One region of the Bacillus sp. z14 (2026) genome, then DNA from elsewhere that is predicted to be linked to it. Evidence: riboswitches for the same ligand, from Rfam matches in the RefSeq annotation. Region 1 holds a riboswitch; the other holds the start of a gene.

Region 1 (7,560 bases):
CAAATTGATATACCAATCGGGTAACACAAGTCGGGCTATCCGGCACAATTTGTGCAGTAGTATTATAAATGAAGTTTTTGTAATCAAATGATAGCAAGAGATCTTCAATTTTTTTAACTCTTTGCTTAGAAACCGTAAAGTTCTTAACGCCTATATATGAAACATACTTCTCACCCTGCCAACTTACATGCCCTTCACTTGTGATGGTTGCCTGATAAATCGGGGATTTGCCAAGACATGATGTCCGCGAGATGGAAAATTCTTTAAACAACTTTATACTTCCTCCTATTAGTACAAACTGATTCTTTAGAGTGCTAGATATCTATATATTTATCACGTGCTCACTTTTCAAACATTTTCCAAATTATAATAGGTCTACCATATATACTATGAAAGACCAATACCATTTATAATAAGCCAACTGACACATTAATTAAAGACCAAAAGTATCTATTTAAGGCTGGCTGCTACAAGTATAATATGAGTTAAATTTCCTAAATTAATATAGTTTTAAAAAAATATAACATACCTCTTTAGATGTTAGTTATCATTTTGCGGGAGAGTGTATTTTACATGGTGAAGAAATTGAAAAGAGAACAAGCTGATCTTTCTTGACAATATCGAGGAATGTTTCTGTATGGATTTCTGCCAATAAATTAAAATCAATCACTAAGCTACTATAACATATCTGTAAAAATTGATGTTTCAGATAAATATGCTAACTTTAATTTTACGAAAATTAGAAACAGCAATCTTTCTTTTGGACAAATTTTATCTGAAAGAAGTGCTGGCTCATAAGCAGAAAACAAACTATAAGAAAGCCCGACTTTTATTCAATAACACATTTACTTATACAGGTTCCGCAATAAGGATAAATCGATGATGTGTTACATCAAAGTACCCATCCGCCTGAATAATCTGGTGGATTATATATCATACATCCAATTAATGATCCAACTCAAAACTCGGTACTTTCCAGGGAATGGCTTTTAGATATAAAAGTACCAACATCATAAAACGTTGGATTGGATAGGCTTCTTGACTATAAACAACAGTCATATCATTCTTCCGGACTTCTTTCAGTGCTATTTCATCGTATTTTCCCCTTTAACAGATGATTTTATAAATCATTCTGTCAAAATGGGAGACCGCGGCATAGATTTCTCCGTTATTATTGTTCATATTCCAAATTTCGCATAATTATCCACCATCAATATCCATATTATATATATTTTATCATAATATAGAAAATAATTCGTGAACTTTTCCCGAGATTAAAAGGCACTCATTTTGTATATCCTATACTTGATGTCCTCAAAAGGGACATCAGAACGTATCCTACTGATGGGGTGATAAGCAATGAGTTATCGGAATCATTTAGATCCACACTCTTCTCTTTTTCACCATAACTGGACAAGGCGGAAGCGCTCAAAATCACAGGTTAACGGACATACTGCAATGTCCCAAACCAATATCATTTTGAGGAGCAATGCGAAAGCTCACCGCTGGTAAGGATGCCTTCAAGCAAAAAGACGCCGTAATGGCGTCTTTTTACATTTACAGTTCATCAAATCCATTGGTATCTGTTGTTTTTGTATATTGTCTTGATTTCTGCTCAAAGAAATCCGTCTTGCCTAAATCCACTTCCTGATAGGCAACAATCCATCTTAATGGATTTTTGTTCGGAACCTCTGGAAACGGAGATCTTCCATACCCCAATTGATTGCAACGCTTATTAGCCATAAACTGGATATATTGTTCGAGCTCAGCCATCGTAATTCCCTCGATTTTATTTCCTATAACTTTATAACCCCATTCAATCTCAAGCTCTGCAGCAGTTCGGAAGGTTTCAATCGCAAAATTTTTCAATTCTTCTGTATTTGTTTCAGGATGTTCAGCCAATATTTCTTTAAAAATCTTCTCAAACAGCCCAACATGGATCTGCTCGTCTCGATTTATATAATTAATCATCGTTGAAGTTGCCACCATCTTTTGGTTTCTGGCCAAATTATAAAAGAAAGCAAAGCCTGAGTAAAAGAAGAGCCCTTCTAGGATTACATCATAGATAATCGATTTAAGCAGATTTTCAATTGTTGGGTTTTCTGTGAAATCCCGATAGCCATCAGTAATAAAATCATTTCGTTTACGCAAAATCTCTTCAGTTCTCCAATATTCAAAAACTTCATCTTGCTTGCTTTTCTGGACAATACTTGACAATACATAGGAGTAGGAATGGTTATGAATGACTTCTTGCTGCGCCAGCATAATCATCAATGCATTCAGAGATGAATCGGTCAGATAGTCGGCGACTTTACTGGCATAGTCAGACTGGATACTATCAAGCAATGCCAACAAGCCTATAATTTTTAGAAAGGATTCTTGTTCAATTTCTGAAAGATTTGGAAATTGTTTCGCATCATTCACCATATTAATTTCAAAAGGCGTCCAAAAATTAGATAGCATTACTTTATATTTAGGATATGCCCATGGATAGCGCACATCATCCCAATTTAAAATATTTGAATTTCTGCCATTAATAATACCCGTTAGACTATTCGGTGCTACCCGATCGACTAATTTACGTTTTTCCACTATTGTTTTTGTATCCATTATATTTCCCCCATCCTTATTGGCAGCTTTCGCATTCTTCTATAACAGCGCTTGAAGTAGAACGTACATAGTATGTTGTTTTTAATCCGGTCTCCCATGCAAGCAGATGCAAGTCTAATAAATCACGTGCTTTAATATCATTACGGACATACAAATTAAACGAGATTCCTTGGTCGATATGTTTTTGACGACGTGCATTTTGGAGAATGCTCCATTTTTGGTCAATTAAATAAACGGATTTATAATACCACATTGTCTCCAGATTCAAGTCAGGTGCAGTCACTGGAATACGGTAATTCTTCTTCTCTTCGGAATATTCCCTTCTGAAAATTGGATCAATTCCGGATGTAGAACCGGCAATAATCGCAGTTGAAGAATTTGGTGCTACGGCCATAAGATAGCCATTTCGAATTCCGGATGTATGCACTCTATTTTTCAATTGACTCCAAGCATCTGAATCATAGCCTCTTTGGTCAAAATAAGATCCGGTCTCCCAATCAGATCCTTCAAAAAATGGGTAAGCACCTTTTTCACCAGCTAAATCCACACTTGATTTAATCGTTAAATAAGCGATTTTTTCGTATAATCGGTTACAGTACTCAACGGCTTTCTCTGATTCCCAGGCAATGCCCTCAAGTGCTAATAAATGATGCCAGCCAAATGTCCCAAGTCCTATAGCACGATAATTTTTATTCGTTATATTTGCCTGAATGACCGGGATATTATTTAAATCAATGACATTATCAAGCATTCTCACCTGTATCTTAATTAAGCGTTCAAGGACATCTTCCTTTACAGCTTTGGCAAGGGAGATAGACGAAAGATTACATACAACAAAGTCACCCGGTGTTTTTTCAATAATAATTTTCCCATCCTCGGTTCTTTGTTCAATAACTTTGGTAGCACTTTGATTTTGCATAATTTCCGTACATAAATTACTGCAATATATCATTCCTTTATGGCGATTAGCATTAGAGCGGTTGACCGTATCCCGATAAAACATATAAGGTGTTCCTGTTTCAAGCTGAGAAATCATGATCGCCTTAAACACTTCAATGGCAGGTATTTCTTTTTTGGAAAGCTGCGGATGATTGATACATTCAGTATATTTTTGTCTGAATTGGCCATCCCCTGCTTCTTCATCAAAATAATCTTCAAGAGAATATCCCATTACTTTTCTTACTTCATGCGGATCAAATAAATACCAGGTACCCCGCTCCTTGACCATTTCCATAAATAAATCCGGAATGCAAACACCAGTAAATAAATCATGCGTTCGAAAACGTTCATCCCCATTATTTAAACGCGCTTCGAGGAAGGCAAATATATCCTTATGCCAAACATCCAGATAAACTGCAATGGCACCCTGTCTTTGGCCCAGTTGGTCCACACTGACGGCGGTATTATTTAATTGCTTCATCCATGGTATAACTCCTGAGGAAACACCCTTAAATCCTTTAATATCACTGCCTCGCGCTCTAATTTTCCCTAAATAAACACCTATTCCTCCGCCATTTTTAGATAGATTGGCAATATCGGTGTTTGAATCATAGATACCTTGCAAACTATCATCAACAGTATCGATAAAACAACTGGATAATTGGCCATAGCTTTTCCCAGCATTAGCAAGCGTAGGAGTTGCCACCGTCATATATAGATTGGATAAGGCCCAATATGCTTCTCTTATTAATTTGATTCGCTGTTCTTTAGGCTCATTCATCATTAATGTCATGGCAATAATCATAAACCGTTCCTGAGGAAGTTCATATAAGCTTCCATGATGAGATTTGGCTAAATAGCGATCTGCCAGCGTCCGAATGCCAATATACGTAAACAACTGATCTTTTGATGAATCGATGACTGCTTCGAGTTCATTGATTTCGTCTTCCGTATATTCATTTAACAATGCTGGATTATAAATCCCCATATCAGTCAATAGTTCAACAAGCTGATGAAAGCTCCCATATTTGTGTGTTAAATCATATCCCCGGCTTTTTGAAGCTTTATCATATAACTGGTCTAAATAAATAGTTGCCGCCACAAATGTCCAATCAGGCTCATCAGCAGAGATACGCTCTACGGCGCTTAGTACCAGTAAATTCACCAACTCTTTCTTGCTATAGTCAGACTTATACTCAAGTGCTGTCTTGATTTTTTCTAAGTATTCCTCTGCTGAATAAATAGATGTATAGGAACTAACACATTCCTTTATGTATGTTTCTATGCTTTTTAAATTTATGACTTCCAGACTTGCATAGTTTGATTCGTAAGATACTGCCATACTAATTTCCCCCTTATTGTTTGCCGATAAATCGATTAAAAACGTCTGTTCCCTCCACGCAAAAAATCCCATTGCCTAAAAATAAGCAATGGGAAAAGAAATAATAACAAGATTGAACTGTTCAATATTGCTATTTCATCCGTTCCACCCTCATTGCTCCCGATAAAGGCAAACCAGTGAAAAAGGCAGGTCTCCTGACTCATGCTTCGCTTTACTCTAAGTCCTTCCCATAGATTTCTCTACAGTGGTTTACTTATTTCATCAGCATTTACAGTTGCGGGTACAGTTCCGGATTTTAACCGGATTCCCTATTAAGTCGTAATACGACACCTTAAACACGTTAAAATCAATATATAGTATTTTAGATATAAAATGATAACAACATATAGAATTATAAATCTTATATGTGAAAATAGCAACTAAAATTCCGACAATTTATTTAGGCAATTGCTGGAGAAATTGATTGATAAATGCTTCGGATTCCAATCGAATTCCAATGTATGGCGGATGAACACGTTTATTGGCTTCAAGAGGAACCCCCAACCACAATACTTTTTGGTCAAGGATGACAAATGTGAAGCTTGGCCCATTCTGAAGATGGATATCCGGATCCAAATAGGAATGGGAATCTGGAGAATACATCATCAGTCTTGTTCTTGAGTTCCTCGTCTTCACTCTTTGAACAAAATCCGATGATAACACACTGGAATTTGGCAAGGAAAGGATAATGGAAGATTGGGCTTTTTTTAAATCCTGATAGAACCCTTCCAAATTTCTTGCATAAATCCATTGTAATTTTGGATGATGGTTGGCAATCCATTTGCCTATTTGATCCATATTGACCATTTGATTCCGTTTCATTTGATATTGAACGAGCTGATGAAGAGTTTTTGTATGCGAAACTTTTGATTCTATAAACTCCACATCGCTGACATGAATCAGTTTCCCTTTTGTTCTGGTAATTGCAACATTTAACAGCCGTTCACTTTCCCTGCCCGTTAAAAGCATCCCTGCCCGATTTTGCGGATAACTATCTACACTATCAAATACCATTACTTCCCGTTCACTTCCCTGGAAACGATGGACAGTGGCAGCCAATATATCATGCAGGCCGTTCTCTTCCTCATATAGATCTTTAATTAATGTTTCCATCAATTGTGCCTGCGCACGATAAGGGGTTGCATAACCGATTGATTTACTCCCATTGCTGTAGGCTTCATGAATAACCTGAAAGGATAACAATAGATTCATCAAATTCATTCTAGAACCAGAGGAAGTGCCCGTAAAGCAGTGTTCCCCTGTGAAGCTCGTATTTAACAGTACGGAAGCACGATCTACAAAAGGTGTCTTTGAAACGATATCTTTTTTATTTATATGAACACTTGGATGATCGCCAACCAGTGAATTATAAACATATTGGTTCGTAAAAGCGGAGATATCCGGATGCATTCTCCTCTGTTCCTTTAATAAAAACAAATGAGTATGAAGTTTTCCCCCACGTGCAATATCAGCAACACCGGCACGATGGAAGATGTCCTCCTTCAGCCAGCGGTCTACAAGCTCTCCCCTCGAAACCGCAATAGGAGGTAATTGCTTAAAATCCCCACAAATAATACAACGCTTGGCAAGTGCGCCGGCAAAGGCAATTTGCGGGATAAAGGCCATACTGGCTTCATCAATGATAACTAGATCATACTCTTGTTCAAAAATACTCGGGTCCATTGCTGCTTTCGCCAAGGTAGTCCCAACAATGAAGGCATTTTTGACTAAATGAATTTCTTTTTGCCTTATTTTCTCTAAGATTCTGCCCAGTTTTTTTTCAAGGTCAAGAAGCTGCTCCGAGTCACGTACGCTAAAAGACAGAGACAGATCTTTTTTTAGCAGTTTCTTTTCTTCATTAATCGAATCCCTTTCCTTCACTAAATGTCCATCATGACTTTCCAATAATTTAGCCGGCAATATATCCCCATGCATCAGAAGACCCTCACCAGTTTGAGAGCCGTAACGTAAAATATCTCCTTCATGAAAACGATCCGCTCGTTTAACAAATGCCGTAATTTCGGCAAGCAGGACATCCACAGCCTGATTACTGTGAGAGAGAACTAATATACGTTTCTTTTTAAAATATTTATTGGCTGCCGTTCGTGCTAAAGTATACGTTTTTCCTGTACCAGGCGGTCCCCAAACATATGTGACCGGGTTATATTTTGATCTGGCATATAATTCGCGTACCGCGCTTTTACTTGTTTTGTCCGTTCGTTTATCAGGCATGGAAGGCTCCATGATCCGTTTAACCCGACTTCTTTTCCGCTTACTTTTCCTGATATCATCCAGTCTTTCAATCAGCTGATCTAAAAGTTCCCATGGGTCATGATAAATCGTAGCCTCTTCAATCAATTCACCTATTGATTGTTCAAGAGACAGAAGCAAACTATTGCCCTCAGAGGATAGGATTCTGGCATCAAACCGACTCCCGCCCCATTCCAGCTTAGCAATCGTTCCAACAGGTATACGCAAAATACTGGATGACTCAAAATAGTACGTAAAAGAATCACCTGACATAATCTTATTGCCATTCATCAGGTGATAGCGGGTACTTCCATATTTTTTTAAATACTGAATCTCTTCTTCAAGTGCTTCCTGCCATTCTTCAATATACTCTTGTGTTG
Region 2 (7,560 bases), on a different contig from region 1:
TTTTATTTTTAATTCCTGTTAAGGGATCGTTAAAATAAATATAATGCTGATCATATCCCGTTACTACGACAGAATGCTCCTTATAAGTAATCGATATTTTCCCATTTGGTGTTTTCCAAGTATGGAAATAGGATGGATCCAGTTTTTCATAGGCTGTATTTATGATAACCCAGACGGGCCGATTGGTTGAGAGATACTTTTTGATTTGGTTGAAATCTCCATTGGTAAAATCGATTATTTTGCCAGGCATATAATGCTCAGCAAGTTTTTTTATAGGCTTATGATACACTCCGAGGCCAGGTTTATTAGTTGAATACATATCTCCAATAAATCCATCATTAGGATCACCGTAATGGATTTCACCATTTATTTTTTTTATTTTAGCTGGATTTTTTTTTATTTGCTGGGCAAGTTTTAATTTATCAGCATCCAATCCGGAATATTGAAGAAGCATAGCCAGGCTGGTTACTTCACATCCTCTTGGGAGCTCGGGCAGCTGTTTAACGATTGGCACATCAAGAAGTACTTTATCTTTGGCAGGAGGTTTTGCAGGTCGATTATCTTTGGTAATAGAAGTTGTTAAGCTTACTGACTTATCAATCATATTATTAATTTGATGAGCAAAGGAGTAATTTGAGTTATAGACCTTCCAGCCTGTATACAGGAAAGTGCCTATCAAAGAGATAACAATCAAAATAGATAGTGGCTGATATTGACGCCATAGGACCAAAATGATTGAAATGATACCAAATAACATGAAAATCAAAATGAAAGTATTCATAATCCTACTCCTGAAATTGATTTTAAAAAGGTGTATCATTTATAGCTAAATAATAAAGGGAATGGGTATACAATAAAGAGTATACCCTAATGAGGAATGATAATTAGTTATTCTCTTTTAAAGGTTGTATACTTGAATAATAGCGTGCTTTTTCTGCGTATTCCTTATTTATTCTTTCCATGTCTTTACGATCATCATCTGTTAATTCACGAATTACTTTAGCAGGTCTGCCGAAAGCGAGTGTGTTTGGTGGGATTTTTTTACCTTGAGATACTAAACTGCCTGCACCGATGAAGGCACCTTCTCCTATTTCAGCTCCGTCAAGAATAATGGAGCCCATCCCAATCAAAGCATTTTTCTTCACATGGCAACTATGGAGAATGACTTGATGGCCTATCGTCACATTATCTTCCAGTACCAATGGGTTGTTGGGACTTTGATGGAGGACTGAGTTATCTTGAATATTAACATTTTTACCGATAATCACAGGAGCGACATCACCTCTAATGACTGTGTTAAACCAAACACTTGAATTTTCACCGATTGTGACATCACCGCTGACAACTACATGATCTGCTAAATAAGCAGTTTGATCGATAGAAGGAATTTTATCTATATATTGATATAATTTCATTACAAAACCTCCGTTTTCTACTGTAAAATAGATAGTTAATAAAAGTGTACATATAAAGCGGTACAGTGTAAATAAAATAAAGCTAAACATCATACAGGAGGAGTTCATCTATGAAAAAGTGGGAAGCTGAGGGGAAAGCCTATGGTGTAATCGTGATTGTTCACGGCGCCATGGAGCATTCAGGCAGATATAAATGGTTAATTGAAAGATGGCTATCAGAAGGGTATCACGTAATTATTGGAGATTTGCCAGGTCAGGGAATGACTTCACGTGCAAATCGAGGGCATATTGACTCATTTGAGGATTATATTGATGAGGTTGATTCATGGGTGAACGAGGCTTATACATTTGGTTTGCCAGTATTCATGCTGGGTCATAGCATGGGAGGACTCATCATCATTAACATGCTTCAACTTAAAGAATATAATTTAGCGGGTATTATCCTATCTTCACCATGCTTTGGAACATTAATTCACCCTCCAAAATTACTTGAATCCATGTCAAAGGTTTTAAATCTTGTTTATCCTACATATAAAAAACCTTCAGGATTAACGGTTGAAATGGCAACGAGAAATCCAGAAGTTATTGAATTTGATTTGAACGATTCACTCTACATCACAAGTGTATCAGTCAGATGGTATCGTGAATTAATTTCAGCTATGAAGGATGCCTTTGATTTTGATGAGGATTTCCCGGATATTCCTGTTCTTGTTATGCAGGCAGGGGACGACAAAATAGTGGACAAGGCTATGGTTAGAGAATGGTTTAACTACTTTCCGGCATCCGAAAAGCATTATAAAGAATGGCCTAAGCTGTATCATGAAATATTTAATGAGCCAGAGAGAGAAGATGTATTTCTATATGCAAAGAGCTTTATTGAAGCGAGATTGCGCAATATAGGGTATATCGTTTAAGGGGTTAGGAGATGGGACACAAATGAAATTACCCACTAGTGATATCAGCTTAGTAAAGAATGTATACAGAAATGTATTTCCGGTTGTTCATCGGGAACTCGCGAGTTGGCAGGCAAAGGCAGAAAAAATCCCTAATGAAGAGCTGCGTACACAGGCCTTATCCAGTATTGCCCACAAAACTTTCCATTGCGAGGGTGGTTCTATATTAGCTCTCGCAGCAGGTGAAAAAAAAGATGATGTCATTCGATTTATTGTTGCGTATCAAACCATCAGTGATTATCTTGATAATCTATGTGACCGCAGTACCTCACTTGATCCTAATGATTTTACGCTATTGCATCAATCAATGAAGGATGCTCTTAATCCGGAGGCCTTGACGAGAAATTATTATGAACTCAGAGAGGAGCAGGAAGATGGCGGGTATTTAGTCGAGTTAGTAAAAACCTGTCAATCTGTTCTTTCAAATATGGTGCATTACGAACATATCGAGCCTTATTTGAAAAAGCTTTGCACCTTTTATTGTGATTTACAAATACATAAGCATGTTACGTGGGAAGAACGGGTACATAGATTAGAAACCTGGTTCAATGAAAATAAACAGCAGCTTCCAGAAGGTTTGTCATGGTATGAATTCAGTGCTTGTGCAGGATCTACTCTGGGCATCTTTTGTTTAGTTTCATATGCAGTGCGTGATAATTTTACTGAACATTTGGGGAAAGACATATATGAATCTTATTTTCCTTATGTGCAAGGATTGCATATTATGTTGGACTATTTTATTGATCAGGAGGAGGATCGCCAAGGCGACGATTTAAATTTCTGTTTTTATTACGAAACGGAAGAGCAACTGATTGATAGACTTTGTTATTTTGTTGAAAAAGCCAATTTAGATGTCACAAAAATACCGGACAGCAAGTTCCACAGCATGATTAACCAGGGATTATTGGGTATTTATCTAGCCGATTCCAAGGTGAAAGACCAGTTGTCGGTTAAGCAATATACTAAAAAAATGTTAAGCCTGGGTGGCCGTTCAGCGTATTTCTTTTATTGGAATAGTAAGCTGTATCATGCGTTTAAGAGAATGAAAAAGAATAGGCGAGTCTAGCATTCAATACTAAGGGGATGGAGCAGAATGGTGAAATTAAGTATTCTAGACCAGTCACCGCGCTCTGTTGGAGAGCCTTCAGAGCAGGCACTTGCTAATACGGTCAAACTGGCAAAATTGGCTGAGGAGTGGGGATACTCAAGATTTTGGGTCAGCGAGCATCATGATAGTCAAGGCTTGGCAGGATCTTCGCCTGAGATATTGGCAACATGGATTGCTGCTCAAACAGATAAAATAAGAGTTGGAACAGGCGGTGTTATGCTGCCTCACTACAGTGCTTATAAAGTAGCTGAAAACTTCAGAGTATTATCTGGTTTAGCTCCAGGAAGAATAGATTTGGGAATCGGCAGGGCTCCTGGAGGGATGCCAAGAGCAACGCGAGCGTTGCAGGAGGGGAGAGTACAGGAACTGCATCGTTTTCCTGACCAGGTAGATGAGTTATCCTGGTATCTCTATGATCAAATACCGGAATTGCATCCTCTATATGGGTTATCGGCGACACCTACCATTACATCTCCGCCGGAATTGTGGATGCTTGGATCTAGTTCATCTAGCGCAGCTCTTGCAGCTCATAAGGGTATACCCTATAATTTTGCTTTGTTTATTAACAGTGAATATGCTGAAGAAAATATGAAGCATTACCATGAAGCATTTCGACCTACAGAGTTAGTACAGAATCCATCAGGTATGGTTACTGTATTTACAGTTTGTGCGGAATCGGACGAAGAGGCAGAATATCTGGCTGGTTCATTGGATTTATCGATGCTGTTTCTTTCACAGGGAATTATAAGAGAGGGAACACCTCACCCAAAAGAAATTCATGAAATGTCATTATCGCAGTTTGAGAAAGCTCGGATTGATTACAACAGAAGCAAGATGATTATCGGTTCTCCTAAAATGATTGGAGAAAAAATTAGAGAGCTGAGTGAACGCTTCTTTACAGATGAAATTATGCTTGTGACAATCACCCATTCATACGAGGCTAAAGAAAACTCCTTCAGATTAATTGCCAAAGAACTGTTGAAATAATAGTGGATTTGCCATTAGTCAATCAATCTATTAGAATAAGAATAAAATCTAATAAATCACTTTAAAAGTGCCTCGGTACACGAGGGTAAAAGGGAAAACGGTTCAAATCCGTTGCAGCCCCCGCTACTGTACTTACTAAATCACAAGTCTGATTTAGTAAAAGCCAGGAAACCTGCTTTTAGAGTTTTAGTACTTATTTTTCGGAGGGAAAAGTAGGCTTATTGTATTCACAGGCGTGAAAAAGTGAATCCTTAGCTCAATACCATCCTGAGCTAAGGATTTTTTATGTGTTGTAGCTTATAATCTTGTTTTAAAGTGCATGAATAATCCGAGGTTCGCCGCCAGGAGTAAAGAGGAATTGAAGTATAAGTTATGAATAATAAAAATAGAACAACCGGTATTTATTTTGGGAGTATCCTGTTTTTGCTGCTCGCTGCGTTGCTCGGCCTGTTTATAGGCAGCGTGGACATGTCATTTAAAGATATTCTTGGGATTCTCTTGAAGAACGTGACCGGCCAGGAATCCTTCTATACCGGTCCAAAAAATATAGAAATGATTATTTGGAATATACGATTACCCCGGGTATTAATCGCTTTATTTGTGGGTGCCTCACTGGCACTTGCCGGTGCTGCCTTTCAGGGGCTTTTGCAAAATCCACTCGCTGATCCATATACTATTGGAATTTCTTCCGGTGCATCGGTTGGGGCAGTGATTGTTCTATTCTTTAATATCGAATTTGCTCTTTTTGGTCAGTTCACATTGCCGCTTGTTGCAATCGTGTTTAGTTTTATAACCTTGTTTATTGTATTTGGTATTACAAAGGCAGCTAGTGTTACCTATGCAAATGAGACCATTATTTTAGCCGGTATAATTATGAATTCATTCATTGGCGCTGTGGTCTCACTTATCATTGCGCTATCCTCAGGAGATCAAATGAGGGAGGTATTAAACTGGCTGATGGGCAGTGTGGCTATGAAAAATTGGGGACACGTCAGTATATTGATTCCCTTTTTTATTATAGGAGCTTCCATAATTTTATATCATTATCGTGAACTAAATGGGATGGCTCTTGGAGATCAATCCGCTCAATATAATGGTATCGATGTGAAACGAAAGAAAATAATCATTATTATCGGGGCTGGACTATTAACGGGTGCAGCAGTTGCCGTATCAGGAGCTATTGGCTTTGTTGGACTGGTTATTCCACATCTTGTTCGCCTTCTTGCTGGTGCTGATCATCGCCACTTACTGCCATTATCCATGATTATTGGAGGTGGATATCTCGTATTGGCTGACTTGATTGCACGTACGATTATCAACCCGCAGGAATTACCAATCGGTGTCATTACTGCCTTAATCGGTGCACCTGTATTTACAATCTTACTGATTAAAGAACGCATAAAAAGAAGGAATTTGACATGTTAACCGTAGAGAGCCTCAGTGCAGGCTATCATAAAAATAAGCAAGTGCTTCAGGACTTTTCTATTAAGGTTGAGAGCGGAGAATTTTTTGCTCTTCTTGGTCCAAATGGAAGCGGTAAGACGACATTGATTAAAAGTATATTGGGAAAAATGGAATATAAAGAAGGGACTTCAATCATTAATGGGAAAAGGACCTCATCCTATAAAACCGGAGAATTGGCTAAAATTGCTGCCGTGTTAAGTCAGGAACATATGGTGGGTATAGATTTTACGGTGGAAGAAATCGTACTATTAGGCAGGTATCCTTATCAGGAGAAGGGATTTTTTAATCATTACCGTAGTGAGGATTACGCAATTGTTGATGAGTGTCTTGCTCAGACAAACACGCTGAAATTTAAGTATACATACTTTTCGTCATTAAGCGGAGGGGAAAAGCAACGTGTCCTTTTAGCAAAGGCTTTGGCCCAGCAGCCAAAGCTCCTGTTTCTCGATGAACCTACAAATCATCTGGATGTAAAGCATACAATCGAATTGTTAAATTTATTAAAGAGGCTCCAGCTTCAAAATGGGCTGACGATTGTCGCCATCCTCCATGATTTAAACATGGCAGCTTTATATGCAGATAGATGTGCTTTGCTTAAGGATGGAAGGAAGGTGGCGGAGGGTGGAATAGATTTACTTTATGATGAAACATTGCTTTCATCTGTATACGAGGTAGATTTGGTAAGTCGCCCTCATCCTATTACGGGAACACCGCAGATCTTTTTTACCCCTGAGAACTTTAAATGATTATATATAAAAAGTGTGAGCATCCATAAGCTCACACTTTTTTAACGTTTTTCGATAGCGATAATAAATGGCGGATTGTTTTTTTGATTCATAAATCGGTATTCCAGCACATGGGCCGTATCCTGTGGAAGCTCTGTAACGAATTTGATTAATTCGTCACGTTCAATGTCTCCGCCGGGATGACCGTGATAGATGACAAGAACTATGATGCCTTCAGGCTCCATAATTTTGAGTAATGACGTTACAGCCTGAATCGTAGTAGGAGCGGTTGTAATAATTTCTTTATCGCCGCCAGGCAAATAGCCTAAATTAAAGATTGCGCCTGTAACAGATTTGCCAGTTGGGATAAATTCCTGTAAACGCTCATGACCTGCATGAATTAGTGTTACCCGCTCCTGAAGCTCATTTGTCATCAGTCTCTCTTCCGTTTTTTGCAAGGCAGATTCCTGAATGTCGAAGCTGTATACATGTCCATCCGGACCAGTTAAATTTGCTAAAAATACGGTGTCATGCCCATTGCCCATCGTACAATCAATGGCTATATCACCAGGTTTAACTGCTTTTTCAAGCAATAGTCTTGCGAAGGGAAGGATACGATCAAGCTTCATTTATGACAGCATCCTTACTTGGCACATAAAATTTACCTTGATAACTATTGCGACGCTTTAATTCAGCATCGATAGCATTTAATACTTCCCATTTATTAACGCTCCACATTGGTCCAACCATCAAATCAATCGGACCGTCACCGGTAATACGATGGACAATCATTTCAGGCGGAAGGATCTCCAACTGATCACAGACAAGATTGACATATTCATCTAACGAAAGGAATTCCAGCATTCCTTTTTCGTATTGTTTTACCATTGGAGTGCCCTTTAAGAGAT

Evidence for each region. A riboswitch is a leader RNA that binds a small molecule or an ion and turns the genes downstream of it on or off. The one in region 1 is predicted to bind cobalamin.
Region 2: it holds a riboswitch for cobalamin, as region 1 does, so the genes downstream of both, AC4G3O_RS16190 (FecCD family ABC transporter permease) here and AC4G3O_RS01320 (ribonucleoside-diphosphate reductase subunit alpha) in region 1, are expected to answer to the same signal.

What each region holds. Positions count from the first base shown of each region.
Region 1 is NZ_JBZFQK010000001.1:293,430-300,989, forward strand. It holds gene AC4G3O_RS01305 (DUF6438 domain-containing protein) at 1-271, opposite strand, end outside; gene AC4G3O_RS01310 (YpzG family protein) at 1,360-1,512, shown strand; gene AC4G3O_RS01315 (ribonucleotide-diphosphate reductase subunit beta) at 1,558-2,610, opposite strand; gene AC4G3O_RS01320 (ribonucleoside-diphosphate reductase subunit alpha) at 2,627-4,891, opposite strand; cobalamin riboswitch at 5,059-5,240, opposite strand; gene AC4G3O_RS01325 (DEAD/DEAH box helicase) at 5,327-7,560, opposite strand, start outside.
Region 2 is NZ_JBZFQK010000005.1:217,238-224,797, reverse strand. It holds gene AC4G3O_RS16215 (C39 family peptidase) at 1-781, opposite strand, end outside; gene AC4G3O_RS16210 (gamma carbonic anhydrase) at 885-1,415, opposite strand; gene AC4G3O_RS16205 (alpha/beta hydrolase) at 1,526-2,329, shown strand; gene AC4G3O_RS16200 (tetraprenyl-beta-curcumene synthase family protein) at 2,352-3,434, shown strand; gene AC4G3O_RS16195 (LLM class flavin-dependent oxidoreductase) at 3,462-4,463, shown strand; cobalamin riboswitch at 4,512-4,657, shown strand; gene AC4G3O_RS16190 (FecCD family ABC transporter permease) at 4,836-5,888, shown strand; gene AC4G3O_RS16185 (ABC transporter ATP-binding protein) at 5,882-6,673, shown strand; gene mnmM (tRNA 5-(aminomethyl)-2-thiouridylate-methyltransferase MnmM) at 6,715-7,281, opposite strand; gene mnmL (tRNA modification radical SAM protein MnmL/YtqA) at 7,271-7,560, opposite strand, start outside.